DNA from 3 places in the Vogesella amnigena genome. Region 3 is predicted to be linked to each of the others. Evidence: riboswitches for the same ligand, from Rfam matches in the RefSeq annotation. Region 3 holds a riboswitch; each other region holds the start of a gene.
The links. A riboswitch is a leader RNA that binds a small molecule or an ion and turns the genes downstream of it on or off. The one in region 3 is predicted to bind glycine.
Positions count from the first base shown of each region.

Region 1: it holds a riboswitch for glycine, as region 3 does, so the genes downstream of both, glyA (serine hydroxymethyltransferase) here and gcvT (glycine cleavage system aminomethyltransferase GcvT) in region 3, are expected to answer to the same signal.
Region 2: it holds a riboswitch for glycine, as region 3 does, so the genes downstream of both, glyA (serine hydroxymethyltransferase) here and gcvT (glycine cleavage system aminomethyltransferase GcvT) in region 3, are expected to answer to the same signal.

Region 1 covers NZ_JBHRYH010000042.1:40,189-49,864, reverse strand. The annotation lists gene ACFOKJ_RS13650 (EAL domain-containing protein) at 1-1,427, shown strand, start outside; glycine riboswitch at 1,680-1,778, shown strand; gene glyA (serine hydroxymethyltransferase) at 1,956-3,224, shown strand; gene ACFOKJ_RS13640 (L-serine ammonia-lyase) at 3,227-4,627, shown strand; gene ACFOKJ_RS13635 (DEAD/DEAH box helicase) at 4,731-6,062, opposite strand; gene ACFOKJ_RS13630 (hydroxypyruvate isomerase family protein) at 6,362-7,138, opposite strand; gene ACFOKJ_RS13625 (NAD(P)-dependent oxidoreductase) at 7,135-8,013, opposite strand; gene ACFOKJ_RS13620 (hypothetical protein) at 8,255-9,160, shown strand; gene ACFOKJ_RS13615 (response regulator) at 9,281-9,676, opposite strand, start outside.
Region 2 covers NZ_JBHRYH010000015.1:2,197-11,872, forward strand. The annotation lists gene putA (trifunctional transcriptional regulator/proline dehydrogenase/L-glutamate gamma-semialdehyde dehydrogenase) at 1-3,001, shown strand, start outside; gene ACFOKJ_RS06930 (branched-chain amino acid ABC transporter substrate-binding protein) at 3,123-4,349, shown strand; gene ACFOKJ_RS06935 (L-serine ammonia-lyase) at 4,895-6,295, opposite strand; gene glyA (serine hydroxymethyltransferase) at 6,417-7,670, opposite strand; glycine riboswitch at 7,812-7,907, opposite strand; glycine riboswitch at 7,909-8,008, opposite strand; gene ACFOKJ_RS06945 (methyl-accepting chemotaxis protein) at 8,435-9,676, shown strand, end outside.
Region 3 covers NZ_JBHRYH010000043.1:32,321-41,996, forward strand. The annotation lists gene gcvP (aminomethyl-transferring glycine dehydrogenase) at 1-1,520, opposite strand, end outside; gene gcvH (glycine cleavage system protein GcvH) at 1,715-2,101, opposite strand; gene gcvT (glycine cleavage system aminomethyltransferase GcvT) at 2,183-3,271, opposite strand; glycine riboswitch at 3,306-3,400, opposite strand; glycine riboswitch at 3,410-3,500, opposite strand; gene gluQRS (tRNA glutamyl-Q(34) synthetase GluQRS) at 3,620-4,516, opposite strand; gene fdxA (ferredoxin FdxA) at 4,580-4,903, shown strand; gene cheD (chemoreceptor glutamine deamidase CheD) at 5,084-5,683, opposite strand; gene ACFOKJ_RS13855 (protein-glutamate methylesterase/protein-glutamine glutaminase) at 5,683-6,756, opposite strand; gene ACFOKJ_RS13860 (CheR family methyltransferase) at 6,763-7,623, opposite strand; gene ACFOKJ_RS13865 (methyl-accepting chemotaxis protein) at 7,608-9,676, opposite strand, start outside.

The sequences.
Region 1 (9,676 bases), on a different contig from region 3:
CGGTACTGGTGCTGCACGACATGACCCGCGAGCGCCAGTACGTTGCCAACCTGTCCTGGCAGGCCAGTCACGATGCGCTCACCGGCCTGGTAAACCGCCGCGAATTCGAGCAGCGCCTGGAGCTCGCCATCGAGCGGCAGGCCAGCAGCAGCAAGCCGGTAGAACATGCGCTGATGTTTCTCGACCTGGACCAGTTCAAGCTGGTGAATGACACCAGTGGACACGCAGCCGGCGACGAGCTGCTGCGCCAGATCTGCACCCTGCTGCAAAAACAGTTGCGTGACGGGGACACCCTGGCCCGGCTGGGCGGCGACGAATTCGGCATCCTGCTGGAGCACTGCCCTGCCATTCATGCCGGCCAGATTGCCGAGGCGTTGCGGCAAACCGTGCAGGATCTGCACTTTGTCTGGCAGGGCCGGCCGTTCAATACCAGTATCAGCATCGGGCTGGTGCATCTTAGCCGGCCACTCAGCACCCTGGCCGAAGCCCTGCGCGCTGCGGATGTCGCCTGCTACATGGCCAAGGAAAAGGGGCGCAACCGGGTGCAGGTCTACCATCCGGACGACTCGGAACTATCGATGAAGTACGGCGAGATGGCCTGGGTGCAGCGCATCCACCTGGCACTGGAGGAAAACCGCTTCCGTCTATACATGCAGCAGATCGCGCCGCTGCACGAAGAGGCGTCCAGCGGCGTCCATATCGAGTTGCTGCTGCGGCTGCACGATGAATTCGGCCGCCTGGTACCGCCGATCAGCTTCATCCCGGCGGCGGAGCGTTACGGCCTGATGCTGCTGATCGACCGCTGGGTGGTGCAGCAGGCATTTGCCACCCTGGCTGCCAGACAGCATTGCCGTAAGGGGGCCCCCATTGCCACCTGCGCCATCAACCTGTCCGGCAACAGCATCGGCGACGATGCTTTTCTCGATTTCGTGCGCGAGCAGTTCCGCCAGCATGCCATTGCACCGCACAGCATCTGTTTCGAGATCACCGAAACCAGCGCCATCGCCAATCTCAGCGATGCCACGCGCTTTATTGCCGAGCTGCAGCAGCTGGGCTGCCGTTTCTCGCTGGATGATTTCGGCTCCGGCATGTCATCGTTCAGCTACCTGAAACACCTGCCGGTGGACTACCTGAAGATCGACGGCAGCTTCGTCAAGGACATGCTGGACGACCCCATCGATCACGCCATGGTGGCAGCCATCAACCACATCGGCCACGTGATGGGCAAGCGCACCATCGCCGAGTTCGTCGAAACGCCGCAGCTGATGCAGGCCGTTGGCCTGCTGGGCATCGATTATGCCCAGGGCTACGCCATCATGCGGCCGCAACCCTTCACCTGCGACTGCGAATTGCAGACAAACTTTCCGCATGGTTGCCAACCGCTGACAGATGCACTGAACCAGGACCGCGACGCCGAGACGCGCTGACCGCAGGCCGACTGTGGCAAAAACACATCAATTCCCATATAAATCAGCAATTTATTTTTACAGCGACATGCGAAGGCCGCCCCTGACGGCATTGCCATAAGCGACCGCTTTCATTTTGACCGCGACGCAAATCCACCTATTTTCCTCCCGGCGCAATCCCCACCGCCAGGCGCCCTGCCATCGCCATGGCCAGGCGCTCCACCGGCGGCATTGACGCCCGACAACCCGCTCTCTAGATTGGGTCGCAGCCACATCAGGCAGACAGGAGAGATCGCCCGGTTGCAAAACCAGCGGCGGCGCCGAAGGGGAATCGCCCCGAAAACTCTCAGGCAAAAGGACTGTCTGCCCAGGCTCTCTGGAGAGCAGGCGCCCGCATGGCGCCTCGCCGAAGGCAGCACGGTGCGTACACGCGCACCCAATCTCTCAGGCACACGGACAGAGGGGGCAAGCAAGGTCGCTAGCGACCACCCACCCCCATTTACCGGGCTTGCGGCCAAGGTTGGCCGCAGCCTTTGTCTGGAGAGCGCCATGTTTACCCGTGATATGCAGATTGCCGGCTTCGACGACGCCCTGTGGGCCGCCATGCAGGCCGAAGACCAACGCCAGCAGGACCACATCGAGCTGATTGCCTCCGAAAACTACACCAGTCCGCGCGTGATGCAGGCCCAGGGCAGCCAGCTCACCAACAAGTACGCCGAGGGCTACCCCGGCAAGCGCTACTACGGCGGCTGCGAACACGTGGACGTGGTGGAGCAACTGGCCATCGACCGTGCCAAAGCGCTGTTCGGCGCCGACTACGCCAACGTGCAGCCGCACTCCGGCAGCCAGGCCAATGCCGCCGTGTACATGGCGCTGCTGGAGCCGCACGACACCGTGCTCGGCATGAGCCTGGCCCACGGCGGCCACCTCACCCACGGCGCCAAGGTCAACTTCTCCGGCAAGATCTACCACGCGGTGCAGTACGGCCTGAATCCGGAAACCGGCGAGATCGATTACGACGAAGTACAGCGCATGGCCAATGAGTACCAGCCGAAGATGATCGTGGCCGGCTTCTCCGCCTACTCGCTGATCGTGGACTGGAAGCGCATGCGCGAAATCGCCGACAGCATCGGTGCCTACCTGTTCGTGGACATGGCCCACGTAGCTGGCCTGGTAGCCGCCGGCCTGTACCCGAACCCGATTCCGCACGCCCACGTGGTGACCACCACCACCCACAAGACCCTGCGCGGCCCGCGTGGCGGCCTGATCCTCGCTGCGGCCAACCCGGAGCTGGAGAAGAAGCTGAATTCGGTGGTATTCCCCGGCATCCAGGGCGGCCCGCTGATGCACGTGATTGCCGCCAAGGCGGTGGCATTCCAGGAGGCGCTGCAGCCGGAATTCGTTGATTACCAGAAGCAGGTGCTGGCCAACGCCCGCGCCATGGTGCAGGTGTTCCAGGACCGTGGCTACAGCATCGTCTCCGGCAAAACCGACGACCACCTGTTCCTGCTGAGCCTGATCGACAAGGGCCTTACCGGCAAGGCGGCCGACGCCGCGCTGGGCGCCGCCCACATCACCGTGAACAAGAACGCGGTGCCGAACGATCCGCAAAGCCCGTTCGTGACCAGCGGCATCCGTATCGGCACCCCGGCGATCACCAGCCGTGGCTTCAAGGAAACCGAAGCGCGCCAGGTGGCGCACTGGGTGTGTGACATTCTCGACGACATCGAGAACCCGGAAGTGAGCGCGCGTGTAAAACGCCAGGCTGCAGAGCTGTGTGCCGCCTTCCCGGTATACCGTGAAACCAGCGGGAGCTGATCATGGCCCTCAGCGTGTTTGATCTGTTCAAGATCGGCATCGGCCCGTCCAGCTCGCATACCGTCGGCCCGATGCGTGCCGCGCGGCAGTTTGTCGCCCGTCTGGAAAAAGACGGTCTGCTGCCGGCAGTGGCCAGCGTGCGCTGCGAGCTGTTCGGCTCGCTGGGCGCCACCGGCAAGGGCCACGGCTCCGACATTGCCGTGCTGCTTGGGCTACAGGGCGAGCTGCCGGACGAAGTGGATACCGATGCGGTGCCGGGCATGGTGGCGGCGATTCGTGACAGCAAGCGGCTGCGGCTGCTTGGCAGCCACGAAATCGCCTTTGCCGAGGGTGAACATCTGGTGCTGCACAAGCGCAAGACACTGCCCTTTCACCCGAACGGCATGACCTTTGAGGCGCGTAACGATCAAGGTGAAGTGCTGGACAAGCGCGCCTACTACTCGGTGGGAGGTGGCTTCGTGGTGGATGAGGCGGCAATCGATGCCGGCTTCACCCCACCGGGCAGCGAGGAGCTACGCCACCCGTTCAGCAGCGGCGCCGAACTGCTGGCGCTGTGTCAGCGTGAAGGCAAGAGCATCAGCCAGATCATGCTGGAAAACGAGCTGGCCTGGCGTAGCGAGGAAGAAGTGCGTGCCGGTCTGCTGCGTATCTGGCAGGTAATGCAGAACTGCGTACAGCGCGGCTGCGCACAGGAAGGCATTCTTCCTGGCGGCATGAAGGTGAAACGCCGTGCTGCCGACCTGTACCGCAAGCTCACCAATGCCCCGGAAGCCAGCCTGCGCGACCCGCTGACGGTAATGGACTGGGTAAACCTGTACGCACTGGCGGTGAACGAGGAAAACGCCGGCGGCGGACGAGTTGTCACTGCGCCCACCAACGGTGCTGCCGGCATCATCCCTGCCGTGCTGCACTACTACGCGCGTTTTGTGCCGGGTGCCAACGAGGATGGCGTGGTGCGCTTCCTGCTCACCGCTGGCGCGATCGGCATCCTGTTCAAACTCAATGCCTCCATCTCCGGTGCCGAAGTCGGTTGCCAGGGCGAAGTCGGTTCGGCCTGCTCGATGGCAGCCGGCGGCCTTGCCGAGGTAATGGGCGCGACGCCGGAGCAGGTGGAAAACGCCGCCGAGATCGGCATGGAGCATAACCTGGGCCTGACCTGCGACCCGGTGGGCGGCCTGGTGCAGGTGCCGTGCATCGAGCGCAACGCCATGGCGGCGGTAAAGGCCATCAACGCGGTGCGCATGGCACTGCGCGGCGATGGCCAGCACTTTGTGTCGCTGGACCGGGTCATCAAGACCATGCGCGACACCGGCCGCGACATGAACAGCAAGTACAAGGAAACCGCGCGTGGCGGCCTGGCGATCAATGTGATTGAGGTGCCGGTGAATATCGTGGAATGCTGATGCCCGCTTGCGGCCAACCCTGAGCGCAAGCCTGGGGCTGCTGCATAGAAAAACCGCCCTGCCTTTACTGGCAGGGCGGTTTTTTTGAATGGCTCGCTAACGCTTATTCTGCGCGCGGGGCACGGCGTTCGCCGCCATGGCCACCCTGACGCGGACCGCTGCTGCCGCGGCGATCGCCGTAGCTGCTGCCACCACGGTTGCCTGCGTAGCCGGAACCCGGCTTGCGGTCGCCGTAGCCACCACGACGCTGGCCGTCACGAGCACCGGCGCCTTGCGGACGACGGCCTTTCGGCGGACGACGGGTCGGCTCCATGCCCTGGATCACGGCTTCAGCCAGCTGGCGCTTCAGGTATTGCTCGATACGACGTACGCGGTGGAATTCGCGCGATTCGGCGATGGTGATCGCCACGCCGCTGCGGCCGGCACGACCGGTACGGCCGATACGGTGCACGTAGTCTTCCGCCTGCTTCGGCAGATCGTAGTTCACTACCAGGCCGATGCCCGGTACGTCGATGCCGCGAGCGGCCACGTCGGTAGCCACCAGGATCTTGATGCGGCCACGACGCAGGTCGTTCAGGGTGCGGTTACGCCAGCTTTGCGGCATGTCACCATGCAGGCAGGCTGCGGAGTAGCCCATGTCGCACAGCTTGTCGGCGATTTCTTCGGAACCGATCTTGGTAGCGGTGAACACCACGGCCTGGTCGAAGTTGGACTCCTTCAGGATGGCGTCCAGCAGACGGTTCTTGTGGTTGTTGTCATCGGCGTACAGCAGATGTTCTTCGATGCTGCCGCTGTCATCCTTGCGCTCGATCTCGATACGCTGCGGATCGCGGGTCATGCGCTCGGCCATCTTGCCGACGATGCCGTCCAGGGTAGCGGAGAACAACAGGGTCTGACGCTCGGCCGGGGTGGCGGCAACGATGGTCTCGATGTCTTCGATGAAGCCCATGTCCAGCATGCGGTCGGCTTCGTCCAGCACCAGCATTTCCAGGCGCGAGAAGTCGATGCGGCCGGAGCGCATGTGGTCCATCAGGCGACCCGGGGTAGCCACGATGATGTCAACCGGGCGCGACAGTGCGCGGGTCTGGAAACCGAAGGAAGCGCCGCCTACCAGGGTAACGGTGCGCAGGAAGCGCATGCCTTCACCGTAAACCATGGCGTTCTTTTCCACCTGCTGTGCCAGTTCGCGGGTCGGGGTCAGCACCAGTACGCGCGGGCCGTTACCCGGGCCTTTGGAACGCTCGCTGATGCGGGTCAGTGCCGGCAGCAGGAAGGCTGCGGTCTTGCCGCTACCGGTTTGTGCGGAAACCAGCAGATCGCGACCGGCGATAGCTGCCGGTACGGCTTCGGCCTGTACCGGAGTCGGGGTATCGTAACCGGCTTGTTCCAGGGCTTTGGCAACAACAACGGGAAGTCCGAGATCGGAGAAATGCATATCAATCCTTTCAGTCCGGCTGGATAAGCCGGGTGTAAGCCCGCTTGAGGGGTAACAGGTCATCGAACCAACCTGACAAGCGGCAAACAGCGGTCCTGAAAGCAAGGACATGGCGGCAACAGGCCAAAAGGCGTCAGAGGCGATGAAATATCAGAGGCCGACGGCGCGGGTAGAATCCGCCGGCTAATTTCGAAGAGGGCGCACTATAACGAAAATATTTTGCCATTGCAAGAAATATTCAACGACAACAGCGGCAAGCCACTGATTTTGCAATGCCACGCCAAAGTGTATGCAAAAAATCACCAAGCATCAGTGGTCAGCCAGGCCAGCGTTTCCACGGTCGGTCGTGTCGGCCGGTATTCCGCGGCGCACCAACCGCGATAACCCAACGCATCCAACTGCTGCAGATACTGGCGCAGCGCCAGTTCACCACTACCCGGCTCGCCCCGCCCCGGCGCATCGGCAAACTGCACATGGGCAATGGCGGGAAGATGTTTCGACAGCAGCGCCGGAATGTCCTGCTGCATGCGCGCCATGTGATACAGATCGATCTGCATGCCAATGTCACGACTATTGCAAGTCGCCAGCAGCACGGCCAGCTCGTCGGCGGTGCGTAGCAGAAAGCCTGGCATATCGATATCATTGATTGCCTCGCACACTACACGGATGCCATGCGGCCGGAAAAAGTCCGCCGCAGCATCGAGGTTGGCCGCCAGCGTGGCCAGTGCCTGCTGACGGCTGACACCCTCCGCCAGCCTGCCGGGCAGCACATTCACCATGCGCACACCCAGTGCCTGGGCATAGGCCAGCGCCTGCGGCAGCGCGGCGGCAAACTCCGCCTGCAGCCGCGGCTGTGCGGCCAACCCCGCTCCGCCCTGCATCAGGTCACCGGCAGGCACATTGATCAGGATGACTTCCACTCCGGCAGCGGTGGCCGCCGCCGCCAGTTCTGCCGCCGCTACGTCGTACGGAAACTGGATCTCCACCGCGGCAAAGCCGGCCTGTGCGGTCGCGGCAAAGCGCTGCGGCAGTGGCAGCTCGGTAAACAGCATGCTCAGGTTGGCCGCAAACCTCATTGCCCGCTCCCGCTGTAGTGTTCGATGACGCTGGCGAGATCACGCTGTGCATTGCCGTCCAGCGCGGCATGCTGCTGCATCAGCTGCTGAGCAAGGCCTGCCAGCGGCAACGGGCTGCCGGTCTCCTGCCCCAGCGTCAACGCATTGCCAAGATCCTTCAACAAGGTGCCGACTTTCCACTGCAGCGGCTCGAACTGCCGCGCTGCCATGCGCGGTGCCAGAATCTGCAGCGGCAGCGAATCGGCAAAGCCGCCGGCCAGTGCCGGCGCCAGCAGCGCGGCATCCACGCCAGCCTGCTCGGCCAGCCGCACCGTCTCGGCAATCAGCATGGCATTGCTGGCGACGATCAGCTGATTGCACACCTTGGTCACCTGCCCGGCCCCTACCGGCCCCATATGCGTTACCCGCTGCGACAACGGCGCCAGCAGCGGACGCAGCGTATCGACATCCGCCACCTCGCCGCCTGCCATGATCACCAGCTGTCCGCTCTCGGCGCCGCGCACACCACCGGACACCGGCGCATCCACCCAGCGCATGCCGCATTGCTGCTGCAGTGCCGCCGCCATTTCGCGCGTAGCCGCCGGAGCGATACTGGAAAAATCCAGCAACAGCTGTCCTGGACGGCCGTGCATGGCAATGCCATCGCCAGCAAAAACCAGCTCGCGCACGGCGGCGGTATCCGACACGCACAGCATCAGCACGTCGCTAGCCTGCACCAGTGCCGCCACGCTGGCAGCGCGCTGCGCACCAAGCTGCTGCAATGCCTCGGTCTTGCCAGGCGTGCGGTTCCATACCGTTAGTGCCACCCCGTGCGCCAGCAGGCGCCGGCACATCGCCCCCCCCATCAGGCCCAAGCCAATGAATCCGACCCGCATCTCTCCCCCTTGCGGCCAACGCCCTCGATCAATGCCCTGCATGCTAGCGCAAAATGCGGCAACGCAAAAAAAGCGGGCCGGCCATATGGCCAGCCCGTTAAGGTATTGCAACAAGGGAAGGACTGATAACGGCACGGTGGTACCGCTGATCACATCCGCGCAGAGATAGCTAAATCTCGACGTGCAGCTAGATTACTCACAATTTCATGCCATATCAATGACAATTCCGAGCAGCAACGCGATGCGCTACAATCGCGCCCCTTTACGTTCGCCACCCACCATCGCCATGGACTTTCACAACCTTCGCTACCAAGCCACCCGCCCCTGGGCCAAGCGCATTGCGCAGGCCTTCCTGCAGGCAGCCAACCCGCAGCAGGGTTGCGATGCCGCTGCCGCCATCGTGCAGCAGGAGCTTGAGCAAGCCGCGCGCCTGCATCCGCTCAACGATACCCAGCGGGAAACCGAATTCGTGCTGGCCGAGGCGTACGGTCAGTTCTGTCGCGACGGGCGGCGCATCTATGCGCTGGACAGCAATCTGCAACAGGCACTGGGCCATACCCGTGCCCCGGCCACCATGCCAGCCGCCCCCAGCCTGCCCGGCGGTACCTTCATGCTGTCCCTGCAACACGATGGCGCCTACAGCGCCGCCTTCGTCAGTCATGATGCCAGCCAGCGCCGACTGGACATGCTGCTGCTGCAACCGGATTTCGCCCCAAGCCAGCAGCCCTGGCAGCATCGGCTGGAAGCCGCGCTGACCCTTGGCATCCACTACCCCGACTCGGTACAGGTGCCGGACACTCCCGCACTAGCCAGCTGGCGCCCCTGGCTGCAGACAGCGTTCGGCATGCTGGCCATGCTCACCCAGCCACGACTGCAACTGACCGACAGCTGGATGCTACCGCTATCCGCCGCCCAGCAACTCGCCCTGCAAGGCGACGCCAAAAGCCGGCAGAAACAACGCGCGGAATTGCTGAAAAGTGGCAACCAGGAACTACTGCTGGCAAGCATGCCCGGCCTGCCGGCCAGTTGGCCGCAAAGCGTGCGCGCCGGCTACTGGCGCAGCCAGGCCGGCAAACAGGCGCAGGCGGAAAAGCTGGTGTGGGTAGCGCCGCGCGCAGCGACTACAGGGCGCCTCGAAAAAACCTGATTTCTAAGCGAGACAAGGCGCGAACGAAAAATGTCGACGCAGCATATGTTTGATATGTAAGGAGACATTTTTCGCGAGCAACGCAGTATCGCGACGAAAGCGGGAGTTTTTCGAGGTGTACTACAGAAACTGCCTGATCAGCTGGCGCAGGGTGTCGATCTCGAACGGCTTGTCGCAGATGGCCGACACCCCAGCCTCCTCCACCGCTGCGAGGCGGGCAAAATCCTGCTCGCCGGAGATCATCAGCACCGGCGTGGACATGTTTACCGGGTGGCTGCGGATGTACTCGATCAGCGCCTTGCCATCCATTTCCGGCATGTTGTAGTCGGTAAGGATCAAGTCAAAGGGCTGCGCATCCAGCAGCGGCACCGCCTCGGCACCGTTGCCAGCCTCGCTGATGTGTTCGAAGCCCATGCGCTCCAGCACCGAGCGCAGGTAGTGGCGGGAAGTGGCACTGTCATCCACCAGCAGCACCTGACGCGCGTCCAGGTCAAAGTCTTCCAGGCTGGCGCGCAG
Region 2 (9,676 bases), on a different contig from region 3:
CATGCTGGGCGAGGCGGCGATGACCGAAGCCGATGCGCAGCGCTACCTGAATGACTACGTGATGGCTATTCACGCCATTGGCAAGGAAGCCAACGGTCGTGGCATCTTCAATGGCCCCGGTATCTCGGTGAAGCTGTCCGCCATTCACCCGCGTTACGCGCGTATGAAGCACGAGCGCATGATGAGCGAGCTGCTGCCGCGCCTGAAGCAACTGTTCCTGCTGGCCAAGCAGTACAACATCGGCTTGAACATCGATGCGGAGGAGACCGACCGCCTGGAAATCTCCATGGATCTGGTGGAAGCGCTGGCCAATGATCCGGATCTGGATGGTTTTGAAGGTATCGGTATCGTGGTGCAGGCCTACCAGAAACGCTGCCCGTACGTGATCGACTACCTGATCGACCTGGCCCGCCGTACCAAGCACCGCTTCATGGTGCGCCTGGTGAAGGGCGCCTACTGGGATGCTGAGATCAAGCGCGCCCAGGTGGATGGTCTGCCTGGCTACCCGGTTTACACCCGCAAGGTGTACACCGACGTGTCCTACATTGCCTGCGCCAAGCGCCTGTTGGCCGCACAGGATGCCATCTACCCGCAGTTTGCTTCCCACAACGCCTACACCCTGGCCGCGGTCTACCACCTGGCCGAGGGCAAGGACTACGAATTCCAGTGCCTGCACGGCATGGGCGAGACCCTGTACGACCAGGTAGTAGGCAAGGACAAGCTGGACAAGCCGTGCCGTATCTACGCACCGGTTGGCTCGCACGAAACGCTGCTGGCCTACCTGGTACGCCGCCTGCTGGAAAACGGTGCCAATTCCTCGTTCGTGAACCGCATCGTGGACGAGAGCGTATCCATTGAGGAACTGGTGGAAGACCCGGTGGCCGAGGCTGGTCGCCATGGCGGCCTGCCGCATAGCAAGATCGCGCTGCCGGTAGCGCTGTACGGCAACGAGCGCAAGAACTCCAAGGGTATCGATCTGGCCAACGAGCACGTGCTGCAGTCGCTGGAAAAAGCCCTGCAGGCATCCGAGGCCCAGCAATGGCAGGCCGTGCCGTTGCTGGCCGACAGTGATGTGCCAGTTTCCAGCCCGCAGCCGGTACGCAATCCGGCCAACCTGTCCGACATCGTCGGCCAGGTGCAGGAAGCCAGCCGCGAGGACGTGGAAGTGGCGCTGCAAGCCGCTGTGCGCGCCGCGCCGGTATGGGCCGCCACCGAGCCCGCCAAGCGTGCGCAGTGCCTGGACCGCATGGCCGATCTGATGGAAGAGCACATGCCGACCCTGATGTGCCTGGCGGTGCGCGAGGCCGGCAAGACCCTGAACAACGCCATTGCCGAAGTGCGCGAAGCGGTGGACTTCTGCCGCTACTACGCCGCCCACGTGCGTGCCGAATTCGATAACCAGCGCAACCCGGCGCTGGGGCCGGTGGTATGTATCAGCCCGTGGAACTTCCCGCTGGCGATCTTCATCGGTGAAGTCACCGCCTCCTTGGCCGCAGGCAACGTGGTGCTGGCCAAACCGGCCGAGCAGACCGCGCTGATCGCCGCCTACGCCATCCGTTTGCTGCATGAAGCCGGCGTGCCGCGTGACGTGCTGCAGTTCCTGCCGGGCCGCGGCGAAGTGGTGGGGGCTGCACTGACTACCGATGCGCGCATCAAGGGCGTGATCTTCACCGGCTCTACCGAAGTCGCGCAGATCATCAACCGCGCGCTGTCCGGCCGTGGTGAGGAAGTGCCGCTGATCGCCGAGACCGGCGGCCAGAACGCCATGATCGTCGACAGCTCGGCGCTGCCGGAGCAGGTGGTGACCGACGTACTGTCGTCCGCCTTCGATTCCGCCGGCCAGCGTTGCTCGGCACTGCGCGTGCTGTACCTGCAGACCGATATCGCCGACAAGGTGGTGACCATGATCAAGGGCGCCATGGACGAGCTGCGCGTGGGTAACCCGGCGCGCTTCGATACCGACATCGGCCCGGTGATCGACGCCGAGGCACAGGGCAACCTGCTGCGTCATATCGACGGTCTGAAGGGCCGCGCCCGCAGCATGTACCAGGCCAAGCTCAGCGATGAATGTGCCGGCGGCACCTTCGTGGCCCCGACGCTGTTCGAGATCGACAGCATCAAGCTGCTGGAGCGCGAGGTGTTCGGCCCGGTACTGCACGTGATCCGCTTTGAAGCCAGCCAGATCGACGCGGTGGTGGACGAGATCAACAGCACCGGCTATGGCCTGACCCACGGTATTCACAGCCGCATCGACGACACCATCGACAGCATCACCAGCAAGATCAAGGTGGGCAACATCTATGTGAACCGCAACATCGTTGGCGCGGTGGTGGGGGTGCAGCCGTTCGGCGGCGAAGGCAAGTCCGGTACCGGCCCGAAAGCCGGTGGCCCGTTCTACCTGTACCGTCTGACCCGTGGCAGCTGGGATGCCAAGCTGGATGCCAATCCGGAAGCGGTGGACTTCTCCGCGCTGGATCAACTGCAGGCCGTGCTGCCCAAGCTGAAACTGGATGATGGTGCCCGCAAGCATCTGCAGGAGGTGATTGCCGCGGCACGCAGCCATTCGCCGCTGAAGCATGCGGCCAACCTGCCGGGCCCCACCGGCGAACTCAATACCCTGCTGTTTGCGCCGCGTGGCCTGGTGGCCTGCTGGGCAGACAATCTGGAAGCACTGGTGATGCAGGTGGCGGCCGCGTTTGCCACCGGCAACCAGGTGCTGCTGCAGGACAACAGCGCCGCACAACAGTTGGCCGCACAGCTCAAGAGCGCGGTGCAAGTGGCCGACAAGGTAGAGGCAGCCGACGTGACCGCGCTGCTGTATGCCGGCCCGGATGCCGAACGCCTGCGCCAGACGCTGGCCCGTCGCGACGGTGCCCTGATTCCGCTGTTGCTGGTCGAGCAGGGTGGTTACAACCTGCACCGACTGGTAGTGGAGCGTGCCATTAGCGTGAATACCACGGCTGCTGGCGGTAATGCGAGTCTGATGAGCATCGGAGACTGATTGGACTTGCGCGGGGCGGGCGGCATTGAAATAATGCCGCCTGCCTTGTTGTAAACGTTCGCCAATCGACAAAATCCATTGGCACGAGCAAACCCTGACACACAAAGAGAAGAGAAACGACATGCGACTGAACAAACTGACCAGCGTATCCCTTGCTGTTGCTGCCGCCCTGGCTATCGTAGGTTGCAGCCAGAAAGACCAGGCTGCTACCGACGCCGCTTCCGCTCCGGCTGCAGAAGCCAGCGGCAACGTGGTGAAAATCGGCTTTGCCGCCCCGCTGACCGGCCCGCAGGCTCACTACGGCGAGGAATACAAGAACGGCGTGACCCTGGCAATCGAAGATGCCAACGCCGAGAAGCCGTCCATCGATGGCAAGCCGGTGACTTTCGAACTGGTAGCGGAAGATGACCAGGCTGACCCGAAGATCGCCACCCAGCTGGCTCAGAAGTTCGTCGACAACAAAGTGGCCGGTATCGTTGGCCACTTCAACTCCGGCACCTCCATCCCGGCTTCCAAGATCTACTCTGACGCCGGCATCCCGATGGTAGCCATGGCGACCTCCCCGGTGTTCACCACCCAGGGTTACAAGACCACCTTCCGTTCCATGACCTCCGACACCCAGCAGGGTTCGGTAATGGGCCAGTTCGTGGTGAACAAGCTGGGCGCCAAGAAGATCGTGATCGTTGACGACCGCACCGCTTACGGTCAGGGTCTGGCCGACGAATTCGAGAAGGCAGTGAAGGCAGCCGGTGGCGAAGTGGTGAAGCGTGAATTCACCAACGACAAGGCTACCGACTTTGCCGCCATCCTGACTTCCATCAAGGGCGTATCGCCGGACGTGGTGTTCTACGGTGGCGCCGATGCGCAGTCCGCTCCGATGGCCAAGCAGATGAAGCGCCTGGGTCTGAAGGCTCCGCTGGTATCCGGCGAAATGACCAAGACCCCGAACTTCCTGCAGCTGGCTGGCAAGGAAGCCGAAGGCACCATCGCCTCGCTGGCTGGCCTGCCGCTGGACAAGATGCCGAAGGGTGCTGATTACGCTACCCGTTACAAGGCCCGCTTCAACATGGACGTAGCTACCTACTCCCCGTACGGCTACGATGCTACCCGCGTGCTGATCGCCGCCATGAAGGAAGCCAACTCCGCCGAGCCGGCCAAGTACCTGCCGGTACTGGCCAAGATCCAGTACAAGGATGGCGTGACCTCTTCCAACTGGACCTACGACGAGAAGGGCGACCTGAAAGACGGTGGCATTACCGTGTACAAGGTACAGAACGGTCAGTGGACCGTGATGGAAACCGTTGGTGGTGGCGCCGCTCCGGCAGCTGCTGCTTCCGCGGCCCAGTAAGCCTCTCGACGCAAGTCAGCAAAGCCCGGCAGCAATGCCGGGCTTTTTGTTTGTGTGCAACGGATACCGCGTAACACCGCAGATACCGTTTGGGCGGTCATGCCGCAACAAAATTTGCGGCCAACGTTGTGAAGCGCCCAAACTGCCCCACGGGGAGCGCCGGCCAAAATGGTGTTCGCCAGGTTTTAAGACGGCAGCTGAGCCGTTTGACGTTAGCAAACGGCGAATTGCCGGCGCCTGGCGAATGCCTTTTTGGCCGGGGTTTCGCGGACCATAAGGGGCGAGCGGGGTCGCGAGGGGGCGGCGGCACGCCCCCTGGCCCGTCCGCCGGGCGGAACCGGCGACTTCAAACATCATCCGCGCAGCGGATACAAAACCTGACGCGGTAAACGTTGGGCTTCGCTGCGCAGGGCCGCAACCTACGTGGTGAATAGATGCCGTCTTGGAGGTCAAGCCGCTAAGTCGGTATTTACGGTTGCCCATGAAAAACGCCCGCATTTGCGGGCGTTGTCTTGTCTGCGGCCAGGGTTGGCCGCAGATGGGCATCAGCACTCCACGATGTTCACCGGCACCTCGATCACATTGATCGCCAGGCCGCCACGCGCGGTTTCCTTGTACTTGTTGCTCATGTCACGGCCAGTGTCGCGCATGGTCTTGATCACCCGGTCCAGCGACACAAAGTGCTGACCGTCGCCACGCAGTGCCATACGCGCGGCGTTGATGGCCTTGATCGCCGCCATGGCATTGCGCTCGATGCACGGCACCTGCACCAGGCCGCCCACCGGGTCGCAGGTCAGGCCCAGGTTGTGCTCCATGCCGATCTCGGCGGCGTTTTCCGCCTGTTCCGGCGTGCCGCCCAGCACTTCCGCCAGTGCGCCGGCGGCCATGGAACAGGCAGAGCCAACTTCGCCCTGGCAGCCGACTTCTGCACCGGAGATGGAGGCATTGAGTTTGAACAGGATGCCGATGGCGCCGGCGGTGAGCAGGAAGCGCACCACACCATCGTCGTTGGCGCCCGGTACAAAGCGCGCGTAGTAATGCAGCACTGCGGGGATGATGCCGGCGGCACCGTTGGTGGGGGCGGTTACCACGCGGCCACCGCCGGCGTTTTCCTCGTTCACCGCCAGTGCGTACAGGTTTACCCAGTCCATCACCGTCAGCGGGTCGCGCAGTGCGGCTTCCGGCGCATTGGTGAGCTTGCGGTACAGGTCGGCGGCGCGGCGTTTTACCTTCATGCCGCCGGGCAGGATGCCTTCGTGGCTGCAGCCGCGCTGCACGCAGCCCTGCATCACTTGCCAGATCTGCAGCAGACCGGCGCGCACCTCTCCCTCGCTGCGCCAGGCCAGCTCGTTCTCCAGCATGATCTGGCTGATGCTCTTGCCGTGGCGCTGACACAGCGCCAGCAGCTCGGCACCGGTCTTGAACGGGTGCTTCAGTTCGGTCACGCCCGGCGGCACAAAGCCGGCATCGATCGCTGCCTCGTCCACCACGAAGCCGCCGCCTACCGAGTAGTAGGCACGCTTGGACAGGCTGTTGCCGGCAGCGTCGAAGGCTTCGAAGATCATGCCGTTGGGGTGGTAGGGCAGGGCCTTGCGCTTGTACAGCAGCAGGTCTTCCGCTTCGTTGAAGGCGATGAGCTGCTGGCCGAGCAGGTTGATGGCCTTGTCGGTACGGATGGTGGCCAGTATCTGCGGCACGGCGTCGGTATCGACCAAGTCGGGTTGTTCGCCAGCCAGACCCAGCAGCACCGCGGTATCGGTGCCGTGCCCCTTGCCGGTGGCGCCCAGCGAACCGAACATTTCCGATTTCACGCGCGTGGTGGCGGCCAGCAAGCCGTCTTTTTCCAGGCGGGCAACAAACTGCCGCGCGGCGCGCATCGGGCCGACGGTGTGGGAGCTGGAGGGGCCGATGCCGATCTTGAACAGGTCGAAAACACTGATAGCCATGCTGCTTCTCTTGTCTGGTTGCGGCGCCGCCGTGGGTTGGCGGCGCCCGGTTTACAGGCGGTAAGCCCGTGTTATTGGACAATACGTTGCGGCCAGGGTTGGCCGCAACGTTCACTACTATTTAACGATAGACCGGATAGGCGGCGCACAGCTCCGCTACCTGGCGTTTTACACGCGCGCTCACTTCCGGATTCTCGATGTCGTCGAGGATGTCGCACACCCAGTGCGCCACCTGGCGCGCCTCGGTTTCCTTGAAGCCACGGCTGGTGATGGCCGGGGTGCCGATGCGGATGCCGCTGGTCACGAACGGGCTTTGCGGGTCGTTCGGCACCGCGTTCTTGTTCACGGTGATGTGAGCGGCGCCCAGCGCGGCGTCGGCAGCCTTGCCGGTAAGGCCCTTGTCGATCAGGCTCAGCAGGAACAGGTGGTCGTCGGTTTTGCCGGACACAATGCTGTAACCGCGCTCCTGGAACACCGCCACCATGGCGCGGGCGTTGGCCAGTACCTGCTTCTGGTAGTCGACGAATTCCGGCTGCAGCGCCTCCTGGAACGCTACGGCCTTGGCGGCGATCACGTGCATCAGCGGGCCGCCCTGAATGCCGGGGAATACCACCGAATTCAGCTTCTTCTCCAGCTCCAGGTTGGCCGCAGCCAGGATCAGGCCGCCACGCGGGCCGCGCAGGGTCTTGTGGGTGGTGGTGGTCACCACGTGGGCGTGCGGAATCGGGTTAGGGTACAGCCCGGCAGCCACCAGACCGGCCACGTGCGCCATGTCCACGAACAGGTAGGCGCCGATGCTGTCGGCGATCTCGCGCATGCGCTTCCAGTCCACGATCAGCGAGTAGGCGGAGAAGCCGGCCACGATCATCTTCGGCTGATATTCATTGGCCATGCGCTGCACTTCGTCGTAATCGATCTCGCCGGTTTCCGGATTCAGACCGTACTGCACTGCGTGATAGATCTTGCCGGAGAAGTTGACTTTGGCGCCGTGGGTGAGGTGACCGCCGTGGGCCAGGCTCATGCCAAGCACGGTGTCGTGCGGCTCCAGCAGCGCCATGTACACGGCGGCATTGGCCTGGCTGCCGGAGTGCGGCTGCACGTTGGCGTAGTCGGCGCCGAACAGCTGTTTGGCACGGTCGATGGCCAGCTGCTCCACCACGTCCACGTGCTCGCAGCCGCCGTAGTAGCGCTTGCCGGGGTAGCCCTCGGCGTATTTATTGGTGAGCTGGCTGCCCTGCGCCTGCATCACGCGCGGGCTGGTGTAGTTTTCGGAGGCAATCAGCTCGATGTGGTCCTGCTGGCGTTGGTCTTCGGCCTGCATGGCGGCCCACAGGGCGTCGTCGAAGCCGGCAATCTGCATGTCCTGGGTAAACATTGGGTATCTCCTTGGTCACCGGCGCTGGCGGCAAAAGGTTGGCCGCACCGCGCCTTGCAAAACGGGCGGTGACGGGCAGACGGTCTGCTGGGTGTGGCAGACAGATGGATGGGCGTCCGCCCGGTATCACCGGACGATGCCCCCTCTGTCCCTTTGCCTGAGAGATTGCGGCGCAGTGTGTACTGGCCATGCTGCCTTCGGCGAGGCCGCGCGGCTGCGGGCCTACTCTCCAGAGTGCCTGACCAGAGCAGTTCTTTTGCCTGAGAGTTTCTGGGGCGATTCCCCTTCGGCGCTGCCGCCAGGCGCAAGGCCCGGGCAGTCTCTCCTGCACTGGTGGCGGCCAACCTGTGAAATTGGCCGCGTGGCTTGGCGCAATCTAGAGAAGCCGGCGCGGGCTGTCAACGCATGTCGGACAGTATTCGATGTGCAGTTGCAGCAATTGCTGATCGGCTTGCCGCGGAATGCTTGCTGCCGAATCCACGGCCGTGCTCCTTGAGTGGTGCACAGCGAGCGGGCTAGCAAGGCTGGCATCTTGCCGGGAACGGCCATCGGGAACTTTCTTCAGCTTCTAGTGGAAATTTTTCCGGCTTAAACCTAACATATCGAAAATGTAAAATTGTTTTAAATCAAATGTCGTTAGCTTGTGCACGGTGGCGCAAGCAAAAGTACACGAAATTGATTTCTGACTATAAAAGGAACGAGGCCAGCCCTCGTTTGTAGCAAAACCCAACTCCATAATTCAATAAACAGGGGAAGAACCAATCATGTCTTTGCGCGCAAAACTGATGGCGTTTGTGCTGCTGGTCATCGCAGCCCTGGCCGTCGTCTTCTGTAGCGTGGCCTACTGGAAGATGAGCTCCACGCTGGAGAGCCAGATCGAAGGCCAGATCAAGATGGCGGCCGACAACAAGGTGAGCTTTGTCTCCGAGTGGGTGCAGGTGCGCCAGACCATCGTGGCATCGGTACTGCCGCGCTTTGGTACCGGTGAACTCAAGCCCATTCTCGACCAGGCACAGCAGGCCGGTAAGTTCGATGACATGTATGTTGGCCAGCCGGACAAGACCATGACCCAGTTCACCGGCGGTTCGCCGGTGCCGCCGGGCTACGACCCGACTGGCCGTCCGTGGTTCCTGGCGGCCAAGGATGCCAACGGCCCAATCGCTTCGCCGCCGTATATCGATGCCGCTACCAAGCGCCCGATCATCACTTTTGCCCAGGCGCGCAAGGATGGCGGTCAGCTGGTGGCCGTGGCCGGTGGTGACGTGACCCTGGCACGGGTGGTGGAGGAAGTGACTGCCGCCAAGCTGCCGGGCGATGGCTACGCCTTCCTGATTACTGCCGCTGGCGACGTGATTGCCCATCCGCAGAAGGATTCCGGTCTGAAGAAGATCAGCGACGTGATTCCGGGCTTTGACCTGAACGCGCTGAACAAGGATGGCCAGATCCAGTTTGCCGAGCTGGATGGCAGCAAGCAGATGGTGGCGCTGTTCCCGGTACCGAATACGACCTGGCTGCTGGGTGTGGCCGTGCCGCATGCGGCTGCCATGGCGCCGGTACGCCAGCTGCTGATGGTGATGGTAGGTCTGGCCGTGGCCGGCATGATCCTGGCTGGTATCTTCGCGTATGTCGGTGTGGCGCGCATGTTGTCCGGCCTGGGCACCCTGCACAAGGCAATGAAGGAAGTGGCCAGCGGCCATGGCGACCTTACCAAGACCCTGCCGGTGGGCAATCTGGATGAAGTGGGCAAGATTGCCGATGACTTCAACCAGTTTGTTGCCAAGCTGCGCGAGATGTTCATCACCGTGCGCGAGGAGTCCGACGCACTGGCGCGCGACGCCAGCGAGCTGAGCCGCGTGGCGGAAAAGATCGGCCAGGATTCCCGCGTGCAGTCCACCGAGCTGTCCGCTACCGCGGCCACCATCGAGGAAATCACCGTCAGCATCAACCACATTGCCGACCACGTGGGCGAAACCGAAGGCCTGGTGGCGCAGTCGCGCACCAACTCG
Region 3 (9,676 bases):
TTCATGGTGCAGCTGCCGAGGCTGATCATGGAGTGGTTCATCGCCAGGTCGCGGTTTTCCAGCTTCTTGAGATAGCGCAGCATCTCGTGTTCGCTGTGGTGGGTGTTGAACACCGGGTGCGACAGGATGGCGGATTCACGCTTCAGCGCGGCCGGAATGGCGTCTGCAGCGGCGGCGTCCAGCGCGGCGATATCGGCCGGCTTGCCGGTGAAGATCTCGATCAGCTGCTTCAGGTCGGCTTCGGTAGCGGCTTCGTGGAAGGCCACGCCCAGCACGCCGTTACCGGCATCGCGCAGGTTGATGCCGGCTGCCAGTGCAGCGGCGTAAACGTTGGCCGCATTGGCGCCCAGCTCAACCTGTACGGTGTCGAAGAAGCGGTCGAATACCAGCTTGCCGCCGGCAGCCTTCACCGCGTGGGCGAAGATGGCAGCCATGCGGTGGATGCGCGCGGCGATGCGCTTCACGCCCTCGGCGCCGTGGTACACGGCGTACATGCCGGCGATGTTGGCCAGCAGCACTTGCGAGGTACAAATGTTGGAGTTGGCCTTTTCGCGACGGATGTGCTGCTCGCGGGTCTGCAGTGCCATGCGCAGCGCGGTCTTGCCCTTGGCATCCACCGATACGCCGATGATGCGGCCCGGGGCGGAGCGCTTCATGTCGTCCTTGAAGGCGAAGAAGGCGGCGTGCGGGCCGCCGAAGCCCATCGGCACGCCAAAGCGCTGGGTGTTGCCCACCGCTACGTCGGCGCCCATTTCGGCCGGCGACTTCAGTGCCACCAGCGCCATTACGTCGGCAGCAACCACGGCCAGCGCGCCCTTGGCCTTGGCCGCAGCGATGTACGGAGTCAGATCCAGCAGCTCGCCGGATTCGCCCGGGTACTGGAACAGCACGCCGAAGTATTCGCCGTTGCCGGCTTCTTCCGGGTGGCCCTGCACCAGCTCGAAGCCGAAGTATTCGGCACGGGTACGCATCACATCCAGAGTCTGCGGCAGCACGCGGCTGTCCACGAAGAACTGGTTGGATTTGGACTTGGACACACGGCGCGCCATGGCCATGGCTTCGGCGGCGGCGGTGGCTTCGTCCAGCAGCGAGGCGTTGGCAACTTCCAGACCGGTCAGGTCGATGATCATCTGCTGGAAGTTCAGCAGCGCTTCCAGGCGGCCCTGGGCGATTTCAGCCTGGTACGGGGTGTAGGCGGTGTACCAGCCCGGGTTTTCCAGCACGTTGCGCAGGATCACGCCCGGGGTCAGCACCGGGTAGTAACCCAGGCCGATGAAGGAGTTGTTCACCACGTTCTTGCTGGCTACGGCCTTGAGGTCGGCCAGGGCGTCGGCTTCGCGCTGCGCCGGCGGGATGTCCAGCGCGCGGTTGAAGCGGATGTTGGCCGGCACGGTCTGCGCTACCAGGTCTTCCAGCGAGGCAGCACCTACGTAGGCCAGCATCTCGGCCTTCTCGGCCTCGCACGGGCCAATGTGGCGTTCGATGAATTCTTGATGATTGAAGAGTTGCGAGAGCGACATGTCTTCGGTTCCGTCATTAAAGAACCAGGATCTTGGCCACGAAAACCACGAAATCACACGAACCCACCCTGACAGGTCGCATCGTACGGATGTGACTGCTAATTTATCGTTCGTGTCTTTTCGTGGTTTTCGTGGCGGAATCCTGATTCAAAAAAACAAAAGCCCCGCCATCGAGAGACGGCAGGGCAATTCGATCAGGCGCCGATTTCGGCTGCGTAGGCAGCGGCGTCGAGCAGCTTGTCCAGATCGGCGGCGTTGGCCGGCTTGATCTTGAAGAACCAGCCTGCGCCGTACGGCTCGCTGTTGGCGAGGTCCGGAGTTGCTTCCAGTTCGGCGTTCACTTCCAGCACTTCGCCGGCGATCGGCGCGTAGATATCGGAAGCGGCTTTTACCGATTCCACCACGCCAGCCTGCTCGCCATCACCCAGTGCGCTGCCAACTGCCGGCAGTTCCACGAACACGATGTCGCCCAGCAGCTCTTGTGCATGCTCGGTGATGCCCACGGTAACGGTACCGTCAGCTTCCAGACGCAGCCATTCGTGGCTGGATACGTATTTCAGTTCGGCGGGGATGTTGCTCATGTGATTCTCCTGATGCAGATAGTTTGGATCTTGATTGGGTAGTACCGGGGTGACGCTCTCGCCACGTCGTTATACACCAGCTTATTCAAAAACTTTCTTGCCGTTGCGCACGAACGGCATTTTCACCACGCGCACTTCGGTCAGGGTGCCACGCAGGTCCACCAGAGCGGTGGCGCCGGTAGCAGCCGGAACACGGGCGATGGCGATGGAATGCTTCAGGGTCGGCGAGAAGGTGCCGCTGGTGATGATGCCTTCACCCGCGCCCTCTACCACCACTTTCAGGCCTTCGCGCAGCACGCCGCGGCCTTCCAGCACCAGGCCAACCTGTTTCATGGCCACGCCGGCGGCTTTCTGGGCTTCCAGTGCCTTGCGGCCGATGAAGTCACGCTCTTCCGGGTTCCAGGCAATGGTCCAGCCCATGCCGGCTTCCAGCGGCGACACAGTTTCGTCCATGTCGTGGCCGTACAGGTTCATGCCGGCTTCCAGACGCAGGGTGTCGCGCGCGCCCAGGCCGATCGGCGCTACGCCGGCTGCCTGCAGCTGATTGAAGAAATTGATGGCCTCGGCAGCCGGAATCATGATTTCCAGGCCGTCTTCACCGGTGTAACCGGTGCGGGCCACGAACCACTCGCCGAACGGCAGGCCCTGGAATACTTTCAGACCCTGGATGGCTTCAGCCCAGTCCGGCTTCACGGCACAGACCTTGGCAATGGCTTGCGGGCCTTGTACCGCCAGCATGGCCAGGTCGCGGCGCACTTGCAGTTTCACGTCGAAACCGGCGGATTGCTTTTCCATCCATGCCAGGTCTTTTTCGGTAGTGCCGGCGTTGATCACCATGCGGTAGCCATTGGCTGCCAGGTACACGATCAGGTCGTCCACCACGCCGCCCTGCTCGTTGAGCATGCCGGAGTACAGGGCCTTGCCTTCGAAGCCCAGCTTGGACACGTCGTTGGCGATCAGCTTTTGCAGCCAGGCCTTGGCGTCGCTACCGCTGATGTCGACCACGGTCATGTGGGACACGTCGAACATGCCGGCGTCGTTACGCACAACTTCATGTTCTTTCAGCTGCGAGCCGTAATGGATGGGCATTTCCCAGCCGGCAAAGTCAACCATCTTTGCACCGGCAGCAATATGCGCGTCAAACAGTGGGGTACGTTTCGGGGCCGTCATTGGGCAAGTCCTCGGAGTGAGTTTTTCCGCTAGCTCACACCCCTCTGTCCATGCACCTGAGATTTTCCGGCATTGCGCCGTTAGCCCCTTCGGTGGGCGCGTTATGCGCCGCTCTCCAGATTCAGCAGGCCTTGCGGCCCGATTCTTGCAGTCCTTTTGCCTGAGCGATTGCGGGTGCACTTGCGCCTTCGGCGGCAGCCCTGCGGCTGCACTCTCCTGCGGAATGCGGCGATTATCGTCGCCCAAAGCCCGCTTGGCAAGTCGGGTTTTGCCCAGTTTTCAGACACTTGCGACAAGTCGCTTGCCGCAGCACGTGATAAATCGCTTTAGCGCCAAGCGTTTAGGCAGTTATTCGATCACTACCGGGCCTACCGGCACTGTGGACAATGACCAACTGCCGCGCGCCCACTGCCACAGTTCCGCCAGGCTCTGCACCTCCGGCGGTGCGACATGGCCCAGCCGCCGCAGTGCCAGCCGCAGCTCCTGTGCGGCCAACGCTGGGGAAATGGCAGGCGCCAGCGTCTGCTTGGAAAGCTTCTCGCCGGCGGCATTCACCATCAGCGGCAGGTGGCAATGGCTGACCATCGCGCTGCCCAGACACTGCCGCAGCCACAGCTGGCGCGGGGTGGACACCAGCAGGTCGGCGCCACGCACGATATCGCTGATGCCCTGCTCGATATCATCCACCACCACCGCCAGCTGGTAGGCCCAGAAGCCATCGGCACGCAGCAGCACGAAATCGCCGATGTCGCGTTGCAGCTGTTGCGCGTAATAGCCCTGCAGCCGGTCGTCGAAGCCCAGTTCGGCATCCGGCACCCGCAGCCGCCAGGCACGCGGGCTGCGCCCTGCAGCCACGCCGTGACGGCAGGTACCGGGGTAGACCATGCCATCCACGCCACGCCGCCCCTGTTCGCTGATTTCCTTGCGGGTGCAGGCACAGCCGTAGGCGTCGCCCTGGCGGACAAGCTGATCCAGCGCCGCGCGGTACAGGTGATGACGCTGGCTCTGGTACACCACCTCGCCGTCCCATTCAAAGCCGAAGGCTTCCAGCGTGCGCAGGATGTTGGCCGCAGCCCCCGGCATTTCACGTGGCGGGTCCAGGTCTTCCATGCGCAGCAGCCATTGCCCGCCCCGGCTGCGAGCTTCCAGGTAGCTGCCGACTGCCGTGGTCAGCGAGCCGGCGTGCAACAGACCGGTGGGGCTGGGCGCGAAGCGGCCACGATAGGTGGAATCAGAAGCAGACATATGCGGGCTGGCAAACAATAATCAGCAGAGGCGGCCACCACGGGCTGCGCTGGAGGGCGAAAAATGACGCACGTTGTAACCGAAGCCTGCATCAAATGCAAATACACCGACTGTGTGGAAGTGTGCCCGGTGGACTGCTTCCACGAAGGCCCCAACTTTCTGGTGATCGACCCGGACGAGTGCATCGATTGCACGCTGTGCGTGCCGGAGTGCCCGATCAACGCCATCACCACCGAGGAGGAGCTGCCGCCGGCCCAGCACGCCATGCTGGCACTGAATGCCGAGCTGTCCAGGGTATGGCCGGTAATCGTGGAGCAGAAGGAGCCGCTGCCGGACCATGAACACTGGGCCACGGTGACAGACAAGCTGCCGCTGCTGGAGCGCTAGCAGTAGCAGGTTGGCCGCAGATGCGGCCAACCCTGGCGACTGACAAACTACCCGCTTATGCGTAACCGGCCCCGGCAAAGCCGGGCCGCTCTAGCCAAGTGCTTGAGTCGGCAGCCTTCCTGTTGATAAAACAACACTCTTTTGCAGTGCAAAGGAACGTTGTCAACACTCTCGACTGGCTCAGATGAACAGGTCCACGTCGCCGCCGGCCTTGCTCTCGCTGTCGCGGTCGATGCGGCGGCGGTAGCTTTCCTCTTCCTGCACCAGAGTGTGCTGCGGGCGGATCTTCTTGATCAGCACCTTGCCGCTGTCAGTGAAGAAATACACCTTGCGCGCGATATCCGCCCCCAGGTCTTCCGCCACGATGGGGATGTTTTCCTGGGCCAGGAAGGCGCGTACGAAACCGGCATTGCGCTGGCCGATATTAGCCTTGGTCATGCCATCCAGCACATTGCCGCCACCGAATACCTTGGCTTCCAGGCTGCGGCGGCTGGCACCGAGCTTGAGCATGTCGTTGATCAGCAGCTCCATGGCATGGGTGCCGAAGCGAGCCGGCATCAGGCGGTCGCTGCTGCTGCTGCCCTGATCCGGCAGCATGAAGTGATTCATGCCGGCAATACCGGTAGCCCGGTCGCGCAGGCAGGCGGAAACGCAGGAGCCCAGCACGGTCACCAGCAGCAGGCCGTCGTCGGTGGCCTGGTACTCGCCCGGCAACAGCTTGGCGGCATTGCGGTTGAAATGTTTGTCGAGATAGCGGTGCGCCGCGTGGCCGGTAAGCATCAGACCTCCCGCTTCTGTTGGCCGCACAGATAGGCCAGTACACGCTCGGCCATGTGCGGCAGCGGCACCACTTCGTGTACCGCGCCGATTTCATACGCGGCGCGCGGCATGCCGTACACCACGCAGGTCGCCTGGTTCTGCCCCAGGTTGTAGCTACCGGCCTCGCGCATGCGCAACATGCCGGCGGCACCATCCTTGCCCATGCCGGTAAGAATCACCCCTACCGCCCGTTTGCCCAGCAGGCTGGCTGCGGAATCGAACAGCACATCCACCGCCGGGCGGTGGCGATTCACCGGTTCGCCCTGATCCAGGTGGGTACACAGCTGCCCGCCGCTCCTGACGATGCTGAGGTGGGAATGCCCCGGCGCGATATAGATATGGCCACTGCTCAACGGCTGGCCATCGGTGGCTTCACTCACCGTCATGGCACAGCACTGGTCCAGCCGGTTGGCAAACGACAGCGTGAAATTTTCCGGCATATGCTGCACCACCAGCACCGGCGGCGTATTCACCGGCAAGCCGCTGAGAAATTCGCGCAGCGCCTCGGTACCACCAGTGGAGGCCCCCACCACGATTACCGCATCCTTGCGCAGGATGGGCGCATTGGCCAGCGCTGGCACCGGCTGCACCTGTGGCTGGATGAAACGGGTAGGCAACTGCACCCGCGCGGCGGCGGCGGTGCGTATCTTGTCGCAAATCAGCTCTGCATACTCCTGCATGCCGCGGCTGATATCCACCTGCGGCTTTTCAATACAATCCACCGCGCCCAGTTCCAGCGCCCGCAGGGCAATATCGGAACCGGCAGCGGTGAGCGAGGAAATCATCAGCACCGGGGTTGGCCGCAGGCTCATCAGCCGGCGCAAGAACTCCAGGCCATCCATGCGCGGCATTTCCACATCCAGTGTCACCACGTCCGGATTGGTCTCGCGGATACGCTCGCGCGCCGCCAGCGGATCCGGCGCCAGTGCCACGACTTCCATGTCCGGCGCGGCATTGATGATCTTGCTCAGCAACTCTCGAATCAGTGCCGAGTCGTCCACCACCACCACGCGAATCTTGCGCGCTTGTCCCATGCCGTCTTATCCCCGCGCCAGGCGGTAAGCAGTCTTGCCGCAGGGCTCAAAGGTAGTGCTGATGTGCTGGATATTCTCGGAATGCCCCAGCAGCAGCAAGCCATGCGGTTTCAGATGCCGGGCAAAGTGTTCGAGAATGCCGGCCTGTGTAGGTTTATCGAAATAGATCAGCACGTTGCGACAGAAAATCACATCGAACTGCTCCAGCTGCGGCCACTGGCTGTCCACCAGGTTGATGCGGCGAAAGTCGATCTGCCGGCTCCACGCCGCCTTCACCTTCACCTTGCCGGCATTGCTGCCGACCCCGCGCACGAAGAATTGGCGCAGTAGGGCGGGATCAAGCTTTTCCACCCGGTCGGCCGCATAGACGCCAGCGGCAGCCTTGCCCAGCACGTTCGTATCGATATCCGAGGCCACGATACGATAATCACGGCCCTCCAGGCTTTGCGCTAGCGTAAACAAGATGGAATAAGGCTCTTCGCCGGTGGAGGCAGCCGAGCTCCACACCTGGTAGGGGCCGCTATTGCCGGCATGCTGCTGTGCGTGCTGGCGCAGGATGTCGAAATGATGGCTTTCGCGAAAGAACGAGGTGAGGTTGGTGGTCAGCGAATTGATGAAGTGTTCCCACTCGCCGGCGCCCTGCTCGCTGGATAGCAGTGCCAGGTAGTCGGCAAACGAGCTGAAGCCCTTGTGGCGCACCCGCTTGGCCAGCCGCGCATACGCCATGTGGTTCTTGGCATCGCTCAGCGCGATGCCGGTACGCTGGTACAGCAGCGATCTTACCGCGCGGAAATCTGCCTCAGAAAAGTGCAGATCACGCGGAAAAATCGCGCCATCACTGTCGGTGGTGCTCAGAACTCCTCCCATTCACCTTCGTCCGTCACTTGCGGCCTGAGCGGTGATTGCACCGCCGGGGTGCGTACCGCCGGGGCAGGCGCTACCGGCGCCCTGGCAACCACGGCCGGCGCGGCTCTGGGGGCGCTCAGCGCGGTGCTGCCGGCATGACGCAGGCTGCCATCCAGGTGGAAGATCGACACCGCATCCAGCAGCACGCCGGCCTGCTCTTCCAGCGATTCGGCGGCGGCGGCCGCTTCTTCCACCAGGGCAGCGTTCTTCTGGGTGTTTTCGTCCATCTGGCTCACCGCCAGGTTCACCTGCTCGATACCCGAGCTTTGCTCGATGGAGGCGGCGGAAATCTCGCTCATGATGTCGGCCACGCGGCGGATGGAGGACACGATTTCCTCCATGGTGCGGCCAGCCTCGTCCACCAGGCGGCTACCCGATTCCACCTTGTCCACCGAATCGCCGATCAGACCCTTGATCTCCTTGGCGGCGGCGGCGGAGCGTTGCGCCAGGTTGCGCACTTCGCTCGCCACCACGGCAAAGCCGCGGCCTTGCTCGCCGGCGCGCGCGGCTTCCACTGCAGCGTTCAGCGCCAGGATATTGGTCTGGAAGGCGATACCGTCGATCACGCTGATGATGTCGACGATCTTGGTCGCGCTCTGGTTGATCTCGTTCATGGTGGACACCACCTGCCCCACCACCACCCCACCGCGCGAGGCGATGTCGGAAGCGCCAACCGCCAGGCTGTTGGCCTTGCGCGAGTTTTCGGCGTTCTGTTTCACGGTGCTGGTGATCTCTTCCATGCTGGACGCGGTTTCTTCCAGGCTGGCGGCCTGCTGTTCGGTACGGCTGGACAGGTTGTTGTTACCGGCGGAAATCTCGCGGGCAGCAGTATTGATGGAAGACGCGGCATCCTGGATGTTGCCGACGATCTCGCGCAGGCGCCCCACGGTCTGGTTGGTATCGGTCTTCAGCTGGCCGAACATACCCTGGTAATCAGCGGTAATGGTGCGGGTCAGATCGCCTTGCGCCAGCGCCGACAGCACGTTGGCCACATCGGCCAGGCCCTTGCCGGAGACCTCCATCAGCTGGTTGATCTGCTCGGAGAGGCTGGCAAAGAAGCCGCTCTTGCCGTCCATCGGAATGCGCTGCTGGAAGTCGCCACGCACGGCAGCGCCCACGATATCGGAGACTTCCTTCTCTACCCGCACCTCTTCGGTACGGTCAGCCCATTCCACCACCGAGCCCAGGCGCTCGCCGCTATCGCTGAATACCGGGTTGGCAATCAGGCGGAAGGTACGGCCACCCACCACGATCTGCGCGGTATAGGTCTGGGTAAGCGAAGCCAGCAGGTCGCGCTGGTGCGCAGGGTTACGATGGAAACCGTCCATGCTGGTACCCAGCAGGGTGCGGGAATCGAAGTTCGGCAGGGCTTTCTTGATGTCGGCTTCGGCGTTGCGCAGCATGTCCTGCACGCTGCGGTTCATGTAGATGATGCTGCGATCGTTGTCGGCGATCATCACGTTGGACGACACATTGTCCAGCGCCTTGCGGATGCGGGTGTTCTCGGCCAGTACCAGCTGTTCCGCGTCACGACGCTGCTGCTCCAGACGCTCGGCTTGCAGCTTGTCGGTTTCATCGGCCCACTCCACCACCGAGCCCAGACGTTCGCCGTTATCGCTGAACACCGGGTTGGCAATCAGGCGGAAGGCACGTTTGCCCACCACGATATTGGCGGTATAGGTCTGCTTCAGGTTGGTCAGCAGGTCGCGCTGGTGCGCCGGGTTGCGGTGGAAGCCATCCATGCTGGTACCCAGCAGGGTGCGGGAGTCGAAGTTGGGCAATACCTGCTTGATATCGGCTTCGGCATTACGCAGCATGTCCTGCACGCTGCGGTTCATGTAGATGATGGTGCGTTCGTTGTCGGCGATCATCACATTGGTGGTGACATTGTCCAGCGCCTTGCGGATGCGGGTGTTCTCCGCCATCTGGCGCAGCTCTTCCTGACGCTTTTCCTGCTCCAGCGCCTGCAACTGTAGCTGCTCGGTAATATCCTGCCACTCCACCACCATGCCGA